One region of the Streptomyces sp. NBC_00080 genome, then DNA from elsewhere that is predicted to be linked to it. Evidence: riboswitches for the same ligand, from Rfam matches in the RefSeq annotation. Region 1 holds a riboswitch; each other region holds the start of a gene.
What was found. A riboswitch is a leader RNA that binds a small molecule or an ion and turns the genes downstream of it on or off. The one in region 1 is predicted to bind thiamine pyrophosphate.
Positions count from the first base shown of each region.

Region 2: another riboswitch for thiamine pyrophosphate. It lies ahead of OHU34_RS12420 (thiamine ABC transporter substrate binding subunit); the one in region 1 lies ahead of thiO (glycine oxidase ThiO).
Region 3: another riboswitch for thiamine pyrophosphate. It lies ahead of thiC (phosphomethylpyrimidine synthase ThiC); the one in region 1 lies ahead of thiO (glycine oxidase ThiO).

Region 1 covers NZ_CP108235.1:6,950,311-6,954,290, forward strand. The annotation lists gene OHU34_RS30905 (thiazole synthase) at 1-688, opposite strand, end outside; gene thiS (sulfur carrier protein ThiS) at 692-892, opposite strand; gene thiO (glycine oxidase ThiO) at 937-2,103, opposite strand; TPP riboswitch at 2,101-2,211, opposite strand; gene OHU34_RS30920 (hypothetical protein) at 2,264-2,614, shown strand; gene OHU34_RS30925 (FAD-dependent oxidoreductase) at 2,647-3,894, shown strand; gene OHU34_RS30930 (Rv2175c family DNA-binding protein) at 3,954-3,980, shown strand, end outside.
Region 2 covers NZ_CP108235.1:2,856,647-2,860,626, forward strand. The annotation lists gene OHU34_RS12415 (ABC transporter permease) at 1-1,262, opposite strand, end outside; gene OHU34_RS12420 (thiamine ABC transporter substrate binding subunit) at 1,238-2,326, opposite strand; TPP riboswitch at 2,418-2,523, opposite strand; gene rlmN (23S rRNA (adenine(2503)-C(2))-methyltransferase RlmN) at 2,585-3,691, opposite strand; gene OHU34_RS12430 (phosphatidate cytidylyltransferase) at 3,853-3,980, opposite strand, start outside.
Region 3 covers NZ_CP108235.1:4,836,638-4,840,617, reverse strand. The annotation lists gene thiC (phosphomethylpyrimidine synthase ThiC) at 1-1,570, opposite strand, end outside; TPP riboswitch at 1,563-1,752, opposite strand; gene OHU34_RS21670 (YibE/F family protein) at 2,302-3,900, shown strand.

The DNA.
Region 1 (3,980 bases):
CCGCCTCGACGCCGGCCCGCATGGCCGACGCCATCCGCTCGGGGTCGCGCGCCCGCGTCACCGCCGACGCCAGCATCACCCCGGCGCACCCCAGCTCCATCGCCAGCGCCACGTCCGACGCGGTGCCCGCCCCCGCGTCCAGGATCACCGGCACGCGCGCGTGCTCGACGATCAGCCGGAAGTTGTGCGGATTGCGAATGCCCAGCCCGGAGCCGATCGGCGAGCCCAGCGGCATCACCGCCGCGCATCCGACGTCCTCCAGCTTCCTGGCCAGCACCGGATCGTCGTTCGTGTACGGCAGAACCGTGAACCCGTCGTCCACCAGCGTCTCCGCGGCCTCCAGCAGCTCGATCGGGTCCGGCAGCAGCGTGCGCTCGTCGGCGACGACCTCCAGCTTGATCAGATCGGTGCCCAGCGCCTCCCGCGCGAGCCGGGCCGTCAGCACGGCCTCCCCGGCGGTGAAACAGCCCGCCGTGTTCGGCAGCACCCGGATACCGAGGCGCTCCAGCACCGACAGCACGGAACCGTGCACCGAGGGGTCCACCCGGCGCATCGCGACCGTCGTCAGCTCGGTCCCGGACGCCACCAGCGCCCGCTCCAGCACCTCCAGGCTGGGCGCACCCCCCGTGCCCATGATCAGACGGGACGAGAAGGACCTGCCTGCGAGGACGAAGGGATCGTCGGCCATGGCTCAGCCCCCCTGGACCGCGGTGAGGACTTCCACCCGGTCACCGTCGCGCAGCGCCGTGGACGGCCACTGCGCGCGCGGGACGACGGTCTCGTTGAGCGCGGCGGCCACCCCGGAGGGCGCCGGGGTCAGGGACCGTACGACGCTGTCGAGGGCCGTACCGGCAGCGAACTCGCGCCGCTCTCCGTTCACCGAGACATGCACGGGTGCGTTCTCCCGGGCGTTCCCCCGGGCGTTGTCCTGGGCGTTCATGCGGGCTGCTCCGAGAGTGCGGCGGCGCCGAAGCGCCGGGGCGTGAAGGGACGGGCCTCGTCCGGGAGCTCCCCGGTGGCCAGGGCGTGCGCCATCGCGTCACCCGTCACCGGCGTCAGCAGCACGCCGTTGCGGTAGTGGCCGGTGGCCAGCAGCAACCCCGCCAGCTCCGTCGGTCCGAGCAGCGGCGCGTTGTCCGGGGACCCGGGCCGCAGCCCCGCGCGCGTCTCCGTGAGCGGCAGCTCGGTGATCCCGGGGACCAGTTCATGGGCGTCGCGCAGCAACTCGTACACGCCCCCCGCCGTCACCGTGGTGTCCCAGCCCAGCTCCTCGCTGGTGGCGCCCACGACCAGCTCGCCGTTCTCCCGGGGGACCAGATAGACCTGGCTGCCGCGCACCACGGCCCGCACGGTCCGGCTCAGGAACGGCGCGTACCGCGGCGGCACGGTCAGCCGCAGCACCTGGCCCTTCACCGGCCGTACGGGGGGCAGCACGTCCTGCGGCACCCCCGCGAGCCGTCCGCTCAGGCTGCCGCCGGCGAGCACCACCTGCCCCGCCTCCAGGGCCGTACCGTCCGGCGTGACGACTCCCGTGGCGCGCTCGCCCACGACGGACAGTCGCTCGGCCCGTACGCGGTGGAAGGCCACCCCGGCCCGCTCGCACGCTGCCACCAGCGCCGCGGTCAGCCTCCGCGGGTCGATCTGGTGGTCGCCGTCGACCCGCAGCCCGCCCCGCACCCCGGGCGCCAGCAGCGGCTCCAGGCGCCGGCACTCCCGTCCGGACAGCCACTCCGACTCCAGCCCCGACTGCTGCTGGAGTGCGTGCAGTTCGCGCAGATGGGCGCGGTCGTCGGAGTCCAGCGCGACCGCGAGCGTGCCGCAGCGCCGGTAGCCGAGGTCGTGCCCGGTCAGCTCCGTCAGCTCGGCCGCGAACTCCGGATAACGGCGGGCGGAGGCCAGGTTGAGGGCGAGCAGGGTCTGCTCGCCGTGGTGCAGTTCCGTGACGGCGGCCAGCATCCCGGCCGCCACCTGGGCGGCCCCGCCGCCCGGTGCCGGGTCGACCACCGCCGTGGCGAAGCCGCGCTGCGCGGCCCGCCAGGCCGTGACCAGCCCGATGATCCCGCCCCCGATGACGAGGACGTCTGACGTACGTGGAGACGACATGGGCGTCCAGCCCCTCCCTTCGCCGGCATGACCCGGATCAGGTTCGACGGTCGGAGGCCGCCAGCCTCCCTCTCAGCCCGGTGCGTCCGGACTCCCGCGTGTGCTCTAGGTTGGCCACCCTAGCCCGTGGTCCGGCGCCTCTGTAAGGGAGCCTTTCGTCATGCCCCGCTCGTTGGACGGCCTCGTCCTCGCGCCCGTCGCCGACCAGGCCCCGGGCCAGGTCGGCACCCGCACCCGCTTCACGTACCACGAGCGCGGTGGCGAGATCTGGGCGGAGTACGCGGGCGGTGATGTCGTACGCGGGCATCTGGTGGGTACCCGGGAAGGGGACCGGCTCGACTTCCGGTACGTACAGCTCAAGCACGACGGGACGACGTCCTCGGGGCACTGCGTCTCGACGGTCGTGGAGCTGGGCGACGGACGGGTGCGGCTCGAGGAGAGCTGGGCGTGGGAGTCGCAGGAGGGCAGCGGCACCAGCGTTGTGGAGCAGGTCACGGCGCACGACGGCTGACTGACGATTTGTCAGCCGTCTAAGGTGATCAGGTGAGCGAGCAGAGGCAGGAAGAAGGCGGTCCGTCCGGGCGGCGCGTGGTGGTCGTCGGCGCGGGCATGGCCGGGGTGCAGACCGCCGTGGCCCTGCGTGAACAGGGCTTCGACGGCACGGTGACGCTGATCGGCGCGGAGCCCCACCAGCCCTACGACCGGCCCCCGCTGTCCAAGGCCGTCCTGCTCGGCAACGCCGAGGGCTCCGCCTTCGACGTGGACTTCGAGGGCCTCGGCATCGAGCTGGTGCTCGGCCGCGAGGTCAGCGGCCTTCGTCCCGCCGACCACGAACTGGACACCGAGGCCGGGCCCGTCCCCTACGACGTCCTCGTCCTCGCCACCGGCGCCGAACCGATCCGGCTGCCCGGCGCCGAGGGCGTGCCCGGCGTGCACCTGCTGCGCACCCTGGACGACGCCGAACGGCTGCGGCCCGTACTCGCCCGGCAGCACGACATCGTGGTCGTCGGCGCCGGCTGGATCGGCGCCGAGTTCGCCACGGCCGCGCGGGAGGCCGGCTGCGCGGTCACCGTCGTCGAGGCCGCCGGGCGGCCGCTGGCCGGGGCCCTGCCCGCCGAGGTCGCCGCCCCGATGGCCGCCTGGTACGCCGACAGCGGCATCGAGCTGCGCACCCACGCGCGCGTGGAGCGCGTCGAGCCCGGTGCGGTCGTCCTGGACGACGGCTCCCGGCTGCCCGCAGGAGCCGTCGTGGTGGGCATCGGCGCCCGCCCCGCCACCGCATGGCTGGCGGGCTCCGGCGTCGCGCTCGGCGCTGACCGCGAGGTCGTGGCGGACGTCCATCTGCGGACCTCCGTGCCCGATGTGTACGCGGTCGGCGACTGCGCCTCCTTCCCTTCGGGGCGGTACGGCGAGCGGCTCCTCGTGCATCACTGGGACAACGCCCTCCAGGGACCGCGCACGGTCGCGACGAACATCGTCGGTGCCGCCACCGACGAACCCCTGGCCGTCTACGACCCCGTCCCGTACTTCTGGTCCGAGCAGTTCGGCCGCTTCGTCCAGTACGCCGGACACCACGCCGGCGCCGACCGCGTGCTGTGGCGCGGCGACCCGTCGGGACCCGCCTGGTCGGTGTGCTGGCTGCGCGGGGACCGGCTGGTCGCCCTGCTTGCGGTGGGCCGGGCGCGCGACCTCGCCCAGGGCAAGCGGCTGATCCAGGCGGGCACGCCCATGAACCCCCGGCTCCTCGCGGACCCTGCGAGGCCTTTGAAGGCGGCGACGGCGGCGGCCTGAGCGCCTGGTCGGACCGGCTCGGTTTCCGACTGTCAGCGGCAGATGGCAGGCTTGTTCCCGTGACCGAGATTGACGCAAAGACCGAT
Region 2 (3,980 bases), 4.1 Mb from region 1:
GTACCGCGCAGGTCCAGCGGAGGCTCGTCGAGCGCGATCAGGAACCCGAAGCCGACGGTCACCGCGGAGACGCCCAGCGGCAGCATCAGCAGCGCGTCGAAGCCGCGGACCAGCCGTCCGGCGTCCCGTCGGGTGAGCGCGGCCGCGGCGAGCCCGCCGATGGCCACCGCGATCGCGGTCGCGGTGACGGCGTACTGCAGCGAGTTGCCGATCGCGTCGATCGGCGGGACCAGGAAGACGTTGCCGTCGTCGCTGGTCAACGCCCGGTAGTAGGCGAAGTCGGGCGCGTCGAGCGAGCGCTGCGCCAGCACCGCCAGCGGCAGCACCAGCAGCACGGCGATCGTGCCGAGCACTCCGGCGAGCAGCGCCCACTGCCCGGCGCCGCGCGGGCTCCGCGCCGTCACCGACGCGTCCACCAGCCGCAGCGCGCTCTCGCGCCTGCGTACGGTCCGGGCGTGCACCGCGAGGATCGCGCCGACGGCCAGGAACTGGACGATCGTCAGGACGGCGGCCGTGGACAGGTCGAAGATCTCGGAGGTCTGCCGGTAGATCTCCACCTCGAGGGTGGAGAACGTGGGGCCGCCGAGGATCTGCACGACGCCGAAGGAGGTGAAGGTGAAGAGGAAGACCATCAGCGCGGCGGCCGCGACGGCGGGCCCCAGGGCGGGCAGGGTGACCGTGCGCCACGCCGTCAGGCGGGACGCACCGAGCATCCGCGCCGCCTCCTCCTGCCGCGGGTCGAGCTGCGACCACAGCCCGCCCACCGTCCGTACGACGACCGCGTAGTTGAAGAAGACGTGCGCCAGCAGGATCGCCCACACCGTGGTGTCCAGCCGTACGCCCCACAGGTCGTCGAGCAGCCCACCGCGCCCGACGAGCGCCAGGAACGCCGTGCCGACGACGACCGTCGGCAGCACGAACGGGACGGTGACTACGGCGCGCAGCACCTGCTTGCCCGGGAACGCCAGGCGGGCGAAGACATACGCGGCGGGCAGCGCGACCAGGAACGTCAGCGCGGTGGAGGCCAGCGCCTGCCAGGTGGTGAACCACAGGACGTGCCGGATGTCGGACTGCGCGAGCACGTCCCACAGCCGCCCGAAGCGCCAGCCCCCGTCGGAGCCGAGCCCCCGGGCGACGATCGCGGCGACCGGGTAGGCGAAGAAGACCGCGAAGAACGCGACGGGCACGGCCATGAGTCCGAGCCGCGCCGCGTTCCCCGTGCGGGCCGCGCGCCCGGTCACTTCAGTACGAGCGAGGTCCATGACTTGACCCAGTCGTCACGGTTGTCGGCGATCTTCGCCGGGTCCAGCGTCTCGGGGTCCTTGGCCTGCGGGCCGTACTTCGTGAACTCCGCCGGGACCGCGGCCCCCTCCCGCACCGGGTAGACGAACATGTTGAGCGGCATGTCCTGCTGGAACTCCTTGGTGAGCAGGAAGTCCAGGAGCGCCTTGCCGCCCTCGGGGTTGGCCGCGTTGCTCAGCAGACCCGCGTACTCGACCTGGCGAAAGCAGGTGCCGGTGGAGACGCCGGTCGGGGCGGTGGTCGGCTTGGGATCGCCGTAGATCACCTCGGCGGGCGGCGAGGAGGCGTACGAGACGACGAGCGGCCGGTCGGCCCCCGCCTTCTTTCCGCCCGCGGAGCCGGAGAACTCCTCGTTGTAGGCCTGCTCCCAGCCGTCGACCACCTTCACGCCGTTGGCCTTCAGCTTCTTCCAGTAGTCCGCCCAGCCTTCGTCGCCGTACTCGGCGGCCGTGCCCAGCAGGAAGCCGAGGCCCGGCGAGGAGGTGGCGGCGTTCTCGGTGACCAGCAGGTTCTTGTACGCGGGCTTCAGGAGGTCGTCGAAGGAGGCGGGCGGGGTCAGCTTGTGCGCGCTGAAGTACGCCTTGTCGTAGTTGACGCAGATGTCACCGGTGTCGACGGGCGTGACCCGGTGCTTCTTCTGATCGGCCCGGTACGCGGGCAGGACCTGGTCCGCGCCCTTCGCCTCGTACGACTGGAACAGCCCGTTGTCGAGGGCGCGCGACAGGAGTGTGTTGTCGACGCCGAAGAAGACGTCGCCCTGCGGGTTGTCCTTGGTGAGGATGGCCTTGTTGACGGCCTGACCTGCGTCGCCGTCCTTGAGGACCTTCACCTGGTAGCCGGAACTCTTCTCGAAGTCCGCGAGCACGTTCTTGGAGACGGCCCACGAGTCGTGGCTGACGAGGGTGACGGTCTTGGACTGCGCCGCCGAACCGTCGTCGTCCGACGATCCGCAGGCGGACAGCGTGACGAGGCCGAGGCCGAGGCCGAGGCCGACGGCCGCGGCCACGAACGTCCTGGTGTGCACTGGATTTCCTCCTGGGGTTGACCAGGAAGAGACGCGGCCCTGCCCGGGCACCCGCGGAAGGTTCCACAGGCGCCCGGGCAGGGCGCAACAGCTTGAGTGATGACCGAACTTCCTACCCAGAATGACCTGGGCAAGGTTCAGAGGGTCTGCGGACTCTCCCGCACTCTCAGCGCTGTGGCGCTCCCCTGTCGGAATATGAAGATGTACTGATACGAACGTACTGATACCCGATACGTCGTACCTGATACCGGGGTCAGACTACCGCTCGGTGGCCGCGAGCTGACCGCACGCCCCGTCGATCTCCTGGCCACGGGTGTCCCGCACCGTGACCGGCACTCCGTGCGCGGCGATCGCCTCGACGAACGCCTTCTCGTCCTCGGGCCGGGACGCCGTCCACTTCGAGCCCGGAGTCGGGTTGAGCGGGATGAGGTTGACGTGCACGGGCTTGCCGCGCAGCAGCCTTCCCAGCCGGTCACCACGCCAGGCCTGGTCGTTGATGTCGCGGATCAGCGCGTACTCGATGGACAGCCGGCGCCCGGACCGCTCGGTGTACTCGAATCCGGCGTCCAGCACCTCGCGCACCTTCCACCGTGTGTTCACGGGGACGAGGGTGTCGCGCAGCTCGTCGTCCGGCGCGTGCAGGGAGATCGCGAGCCGGCACTTGAAGCCCTCGTCGGAGAACCGGTGGATGGCCGGCACCAGCCCGACCGTCGACACGGTGATGCCCCGCTGCGAGATCCCGAGCCCGTCCGGAGCCGGGTCGGTGAGCGCGCGGATGGCGCCGACGACCCGCTTGTAGTTGGCGAGAGGCTCGCCCATCCCCATGAAGACGATGTTGGACAGCCGCGCGGGACCCCCCGGGACATCCCCGTCCCGCAGCGCCCGCATCCCGTCGACGATCTGGTGCACGATCTCGGCGGTGGACAGATTGCGGTCGAGGCCCGCCTGTCCGGTCGCGCAGAACGGGCAGTTCATCCCGCACCCGGCCTGCGAGCTGATGCACATCGTCACCCGGTCCGGGTAGCGCATCAGCACCGACTCCACGAGCGTGCCGTCGAACAGCCGCCACAGGGTCTTGCGGGTGGTCCCCTGGTCCGTCGACAGATGCCGCACGACCGACATCAGGTCCGGCAGCAGCGCCTCACGCAGCTTCTCGCGAGCACCGGCGGGGATGTCGGTCCACTCCGCCGGGTCGTGCGCGTAACGCGCGAAGTAGTGCTGCGACAGCTGCTTGGCACGGAACGGCTTCTCCCCGATCTCCGCCACGACCTCCTTCCGCTCGGCGGGCGAGAGGTCGGCGAGATGCCGCGGCGGCTTCTTGGCTCCGCGGGGGGCGACGAAAGTGAGTTCTCCGGGTGCAGGCATAACCCCTCCAGTGTCTCAGATCGAATGCGTGGCCCCGGCTGCGAGCCGTGCGGCGTGATCGTCGGCGGCCGGGCGCGGAGAACTGCCAGGTCATACGGCGACGGGCCCCCTCCCCGAAGCACAGGGAGAGGGCCCGTACGAGCCGGTCGGGCGATGTGGGTTCAGCCGGAACCCACGAACAGGACGAGCAGCAGCCACACCACGGGCGCCGTGGGCAGCAGCGAGTCCAGGCGGTCCATGATGCCCCCGTGACCCGGGAGCAGCGTGCCCATGTCCTTGATGCCCAGGT
Region 3 (3,980 bases), 2.1 Mb from region 1:
TGAACTGGTCCTCCCAGCGGAACTCGAAGCGGGCGTCGGAGAGCGCGTCGTCCCATTCCTGCGCACCGGGGTGCCCCTTGGCGAGGTCGGCTGCATGGGCGGCGATCTTGTAGGTGATGACGCCGGTCTTGACGTCGTCCCGGTTGGGCAGGCCCAGATGTTCCTTGGGCGTGACGTAGCAGAGCATGGCCGTGCCCCACCAGGCGATCATCGCGGCGCCGATGCCGGAGGTGATGTGGTCGTACGCCGGCGCGACGTCCGTCGTCAGCGGGCCGAGCGTATAGAACGGAGCTTCATCACAGATCTCCTGCTGAAGGTCGATGTTCTCCTTGATCTTGTGCATCGGGACATGGCCCGGGCCTTCGATCATCGTCTGAACATGGAAACGCTTCGCGATCCGGTTGAGTTCCCCGAGTGTCCTCAACTCCGCGAACTGCGCCGCGTCGTTGGCGTCCGCGATGGAACCCGGCCGCAGGCCGTCGCCCAGCGAGTACGTGACGTCGTAGGCGGCGAGGATCTCGCAGAGTTCCTCGAAGTTCTCGTAGAGGAACGACTCCTTGTGGTGCGCGAGGCACCAGGCCGCCATGATCGAGCCGCCACGGGACACGATGCCGGTCTTGCGGTTGGCGGTGAGCGGGACGTACGAAAGGCGGACGCCGGCGTGGACCGTCATGTAGTCCACGCCCTGCTCCGCCTGCTCGATGACGGTGTCCTTGTAGATCTCCCAGGTCAGTTCCTCGGCGCGGCCGTCGACCTTCTCCAGCGCCTGGTACAGCGGCACCGTGCCGATGGGGACGGGGGAGTTGCGCAGCACCCACTCGCGGGTGGTGTGGATGTTGCGGCCAGTCGACAGGTCCATGACCGTGTCGGCGCCCCAACGGGTCGCCCAGGTCATCTTCTCGACCTCCTCCTCGATCGAGGACGTCACCGCCGAGTTGCCGATGTTGGCGTTGACCTTCACCAGGAACCGCTTGCCGATGATCATCGGCTCGATCTCCGGGTGATTGACGTTGGCCGGCAGCACGGCGCGGCCCGCCGCGATCTCCTCGCGAACCACCTCGGGGGAGACGTTCTCCCGGATGGCCACGAACTCCATCTCGGGCGTGATCTCCCCCCGGCGCGCATACGCGAGCTGGGTGACCGCCTCGCCGTTCCGCCCACGGCGCGGCAGGCGCGGCCGACCCGGGAAGACCGCGTCGAGGTTGCGCAGACCGCCGCGCGGTGAGGTGTGCTTGAGACCGTCGTCCTCGGGGCGGACCGGCCGGCCCGCGTACTCCGCGGTGTCGCCCCGGGCGATGATCCAGTTCTCGCGCAACGGCGACAGGCCCCTGCGGACGTCGGTCTCGACGAGTGGATCGGTGTACGGGCCGGAGGTGTCGTACAGGCTGACCGACTGCCCGTTGGTGAGATGCACCTGACGAACCGGCACCTGTAGATCGGAGCGAGTGCCCTCGACGTACCCCTTGTGCCAGCCGATGGACTTCCCGGCCTCCGCGACATTCACGTCGACCGTGCTCTCGCTGGTCGCGTTCTGCGTGAAGGCAGGCGTGCGTGCGTCCTTGTTGGTCATGAGACCTACTCCCTACGCCGGCATTACCCGGTAACAGGTTCGGCGGTCGACGCAGCGGCTACCGTCTGCCGATGTTTCATGTGAAACATCACTCGATTCGAGAGACGTTCCACGTGAAACATCGCGAAGACGGAGGTCAGCGCCCTCTCAGCCCGGTGCTCCGAGCTCCCGCGTGTGCAAAGGTTGCCTCCACGCTAGCGTCAATTCTGGCGCGGTGAACAGAGGGCCCGTGTCGTTCTTGCGATGATCGGTCGGTGACCACGACACACCAGCCCCCGTATCCGCCGCCCGAGCCGCCCCACCGACCGGGCGCCGCCAGCGGCCCCGGCAATGGCTCCGGCAATGGCTCTGGAAGCGGTCCTGGCAGCGGCCCCAGAGGCGATCGCGACTTCAGCAACGGTCACGATCACCCGCGCAGTCCCGACCACGGGCCGGGATACGCAGGCGGGCTCGGCGGGCTGAGACGCGCTGGAACCCCCGACGGCCAAGGGCCCGGCCCGGTCGAGGGCCGCGGGGCAAGGCCGGGGCCGCAGCCGGGGCCAGGAGCGCAGTCAGGGTCGGGGTCGGAGAGTGGCCGGGGCTATGGAAGCGGTCCAGGGCCCGGGACCGGCCGGGGATACCGGAGCGGGCAGGAATACCGGAACGGGCAAGGACCCGAGAACGACCAGGGATACGGGGACGGTCGCGGGTACGGGGACGACCGCGGGAACGACGGGTACCGGGATCGGTCCGTGCCCGGGCAGGAGTACGGCCCCGACCATGGTTCCGGCCCTCGTCCTGGTCAGGGCCTTCGTCCTGAACGTGGTCCCGGCTCCGGTTCCGATCCCGGCTCCGGTTCTGGTGACGGATATGGCTTCGACCGCGAACACGGTCATGGACGGAGTCACGACGGCGGTCATGGCGGCGGGCACGGTAGCGGTCCCGGCGATGGCCAGGGTGGCGGGCACGGCCCGGGCGACGGGCACGGCTCCGGTTCCGACGGCGGGCACGGGCATTCGCACAGCCACAGTCATGGCCCGGCCGCCCCCGTCTCCCAGCACCTGCGCAAGGTCATCGCGGCCATCCTCGTCCCGTTCGGAGCCGCGGTACTGGTGGGGCTCGTGGTGTTGTGGCCCGGCGGAGCCCCGGCGCACGAGCGCACCGGAGTCGGCTTCGACCGGCAGACCCAGCAGGCCACGGTCACCAAGGTCGTGAGCTTGAGCTGCGCGTCCGTGAACGCCTCGGGCGACACCCCTACCGGCGACACCTCCACGGCCGAGGGCTCCTCCGCCCAGCAGCAGGCGGCCGGCACCTGCAAGCGGGCCACGATCCGGGTGGACACCGGCGACGACAAGGGCCGTACCTTCACCGAGATCGTCCAGCCGGACCAGTCGCGGCAGTTGGAGCAAGGCGAGAAGGTCGTGGTCGCCTACGAGCCCTCCGCGCCGAAGGACCTTCAGTACTCGGTCACCGATGTGAACCGCCGCATCCCCATGGCGGTCCTGGCGATCATCTTCGCGGTCGCCGTCGTGGTCGTCGGGCGGCTGCGGGGCGTCATGGCGCTGGTCGCGCTGGCCATCAGCTTCATGGTGCTGAACTTCTTCGTGCTGCCCGCGATCCTCCAGGGGTCGAACCCGCTGGTCGTGGCGGTGGTGGGTTCGAGCGCCATCATGCTGATCGCGCTGTATCTCTGTCACGGGCTCTCGGCGCGCACCTCCGTCGCTGTGCTCGGCACGCTGATCTCACTGCTGCTGATCGGCATCCTCGGCTCGCTGTTCATCGACTGGGCCGCGCTGACCGGCAACACGGACGACAACACCGGCCTGATCCACGGCCTGTACCCGTCGATCGACATGAGCGGCCTGCTGCTGGCCGGCATCATCATCGGCTCGCTCGGCGTCCTCGACGACGTGACGGTCACTCAGACCTCGGCGGTCTGGGAACTGCACGAGGCCAACCCCGCGATGGGCTGGCGCGGCCTGTACCGGGCCGGCATCCGTATCGGCCGCGACCACATCGCGTCCGTGGTCAACACGCTCGTCCTCGCCTACGCCGGTGCCGCGCTGCCGCTGTTGCTGCTCTTCTCGATCGCGCAGAGCAGCGTGGGCAGCGTCGCCAACAGCGAACTGGTCGCCGAGGAGATCGTGCGCACCCTGGTGGGCTCGATCGGCCTGGTCGCCTCCGTGCCCGTCACAACGGTCCTGGCGGCCCTGGTGGTCTCCGCCGACCGGGCAGGCCCGGGAAAGGCACCCGTGACGGCTCCGGAAGCCAGTCCTGCGGCTCCGGCGGGTGCGATGGCGGCGGGCAGCGCCCAGACCCGGGGCGGCCGGGGCAGGCGACGCAAGCGCTGAGGCGGGAGGGCGCCCGAGTGCCGACCACACCGGCGGACTCGGGCGCACGCCTCACTCCGCTCGACAAGGCAGTTCGGCGC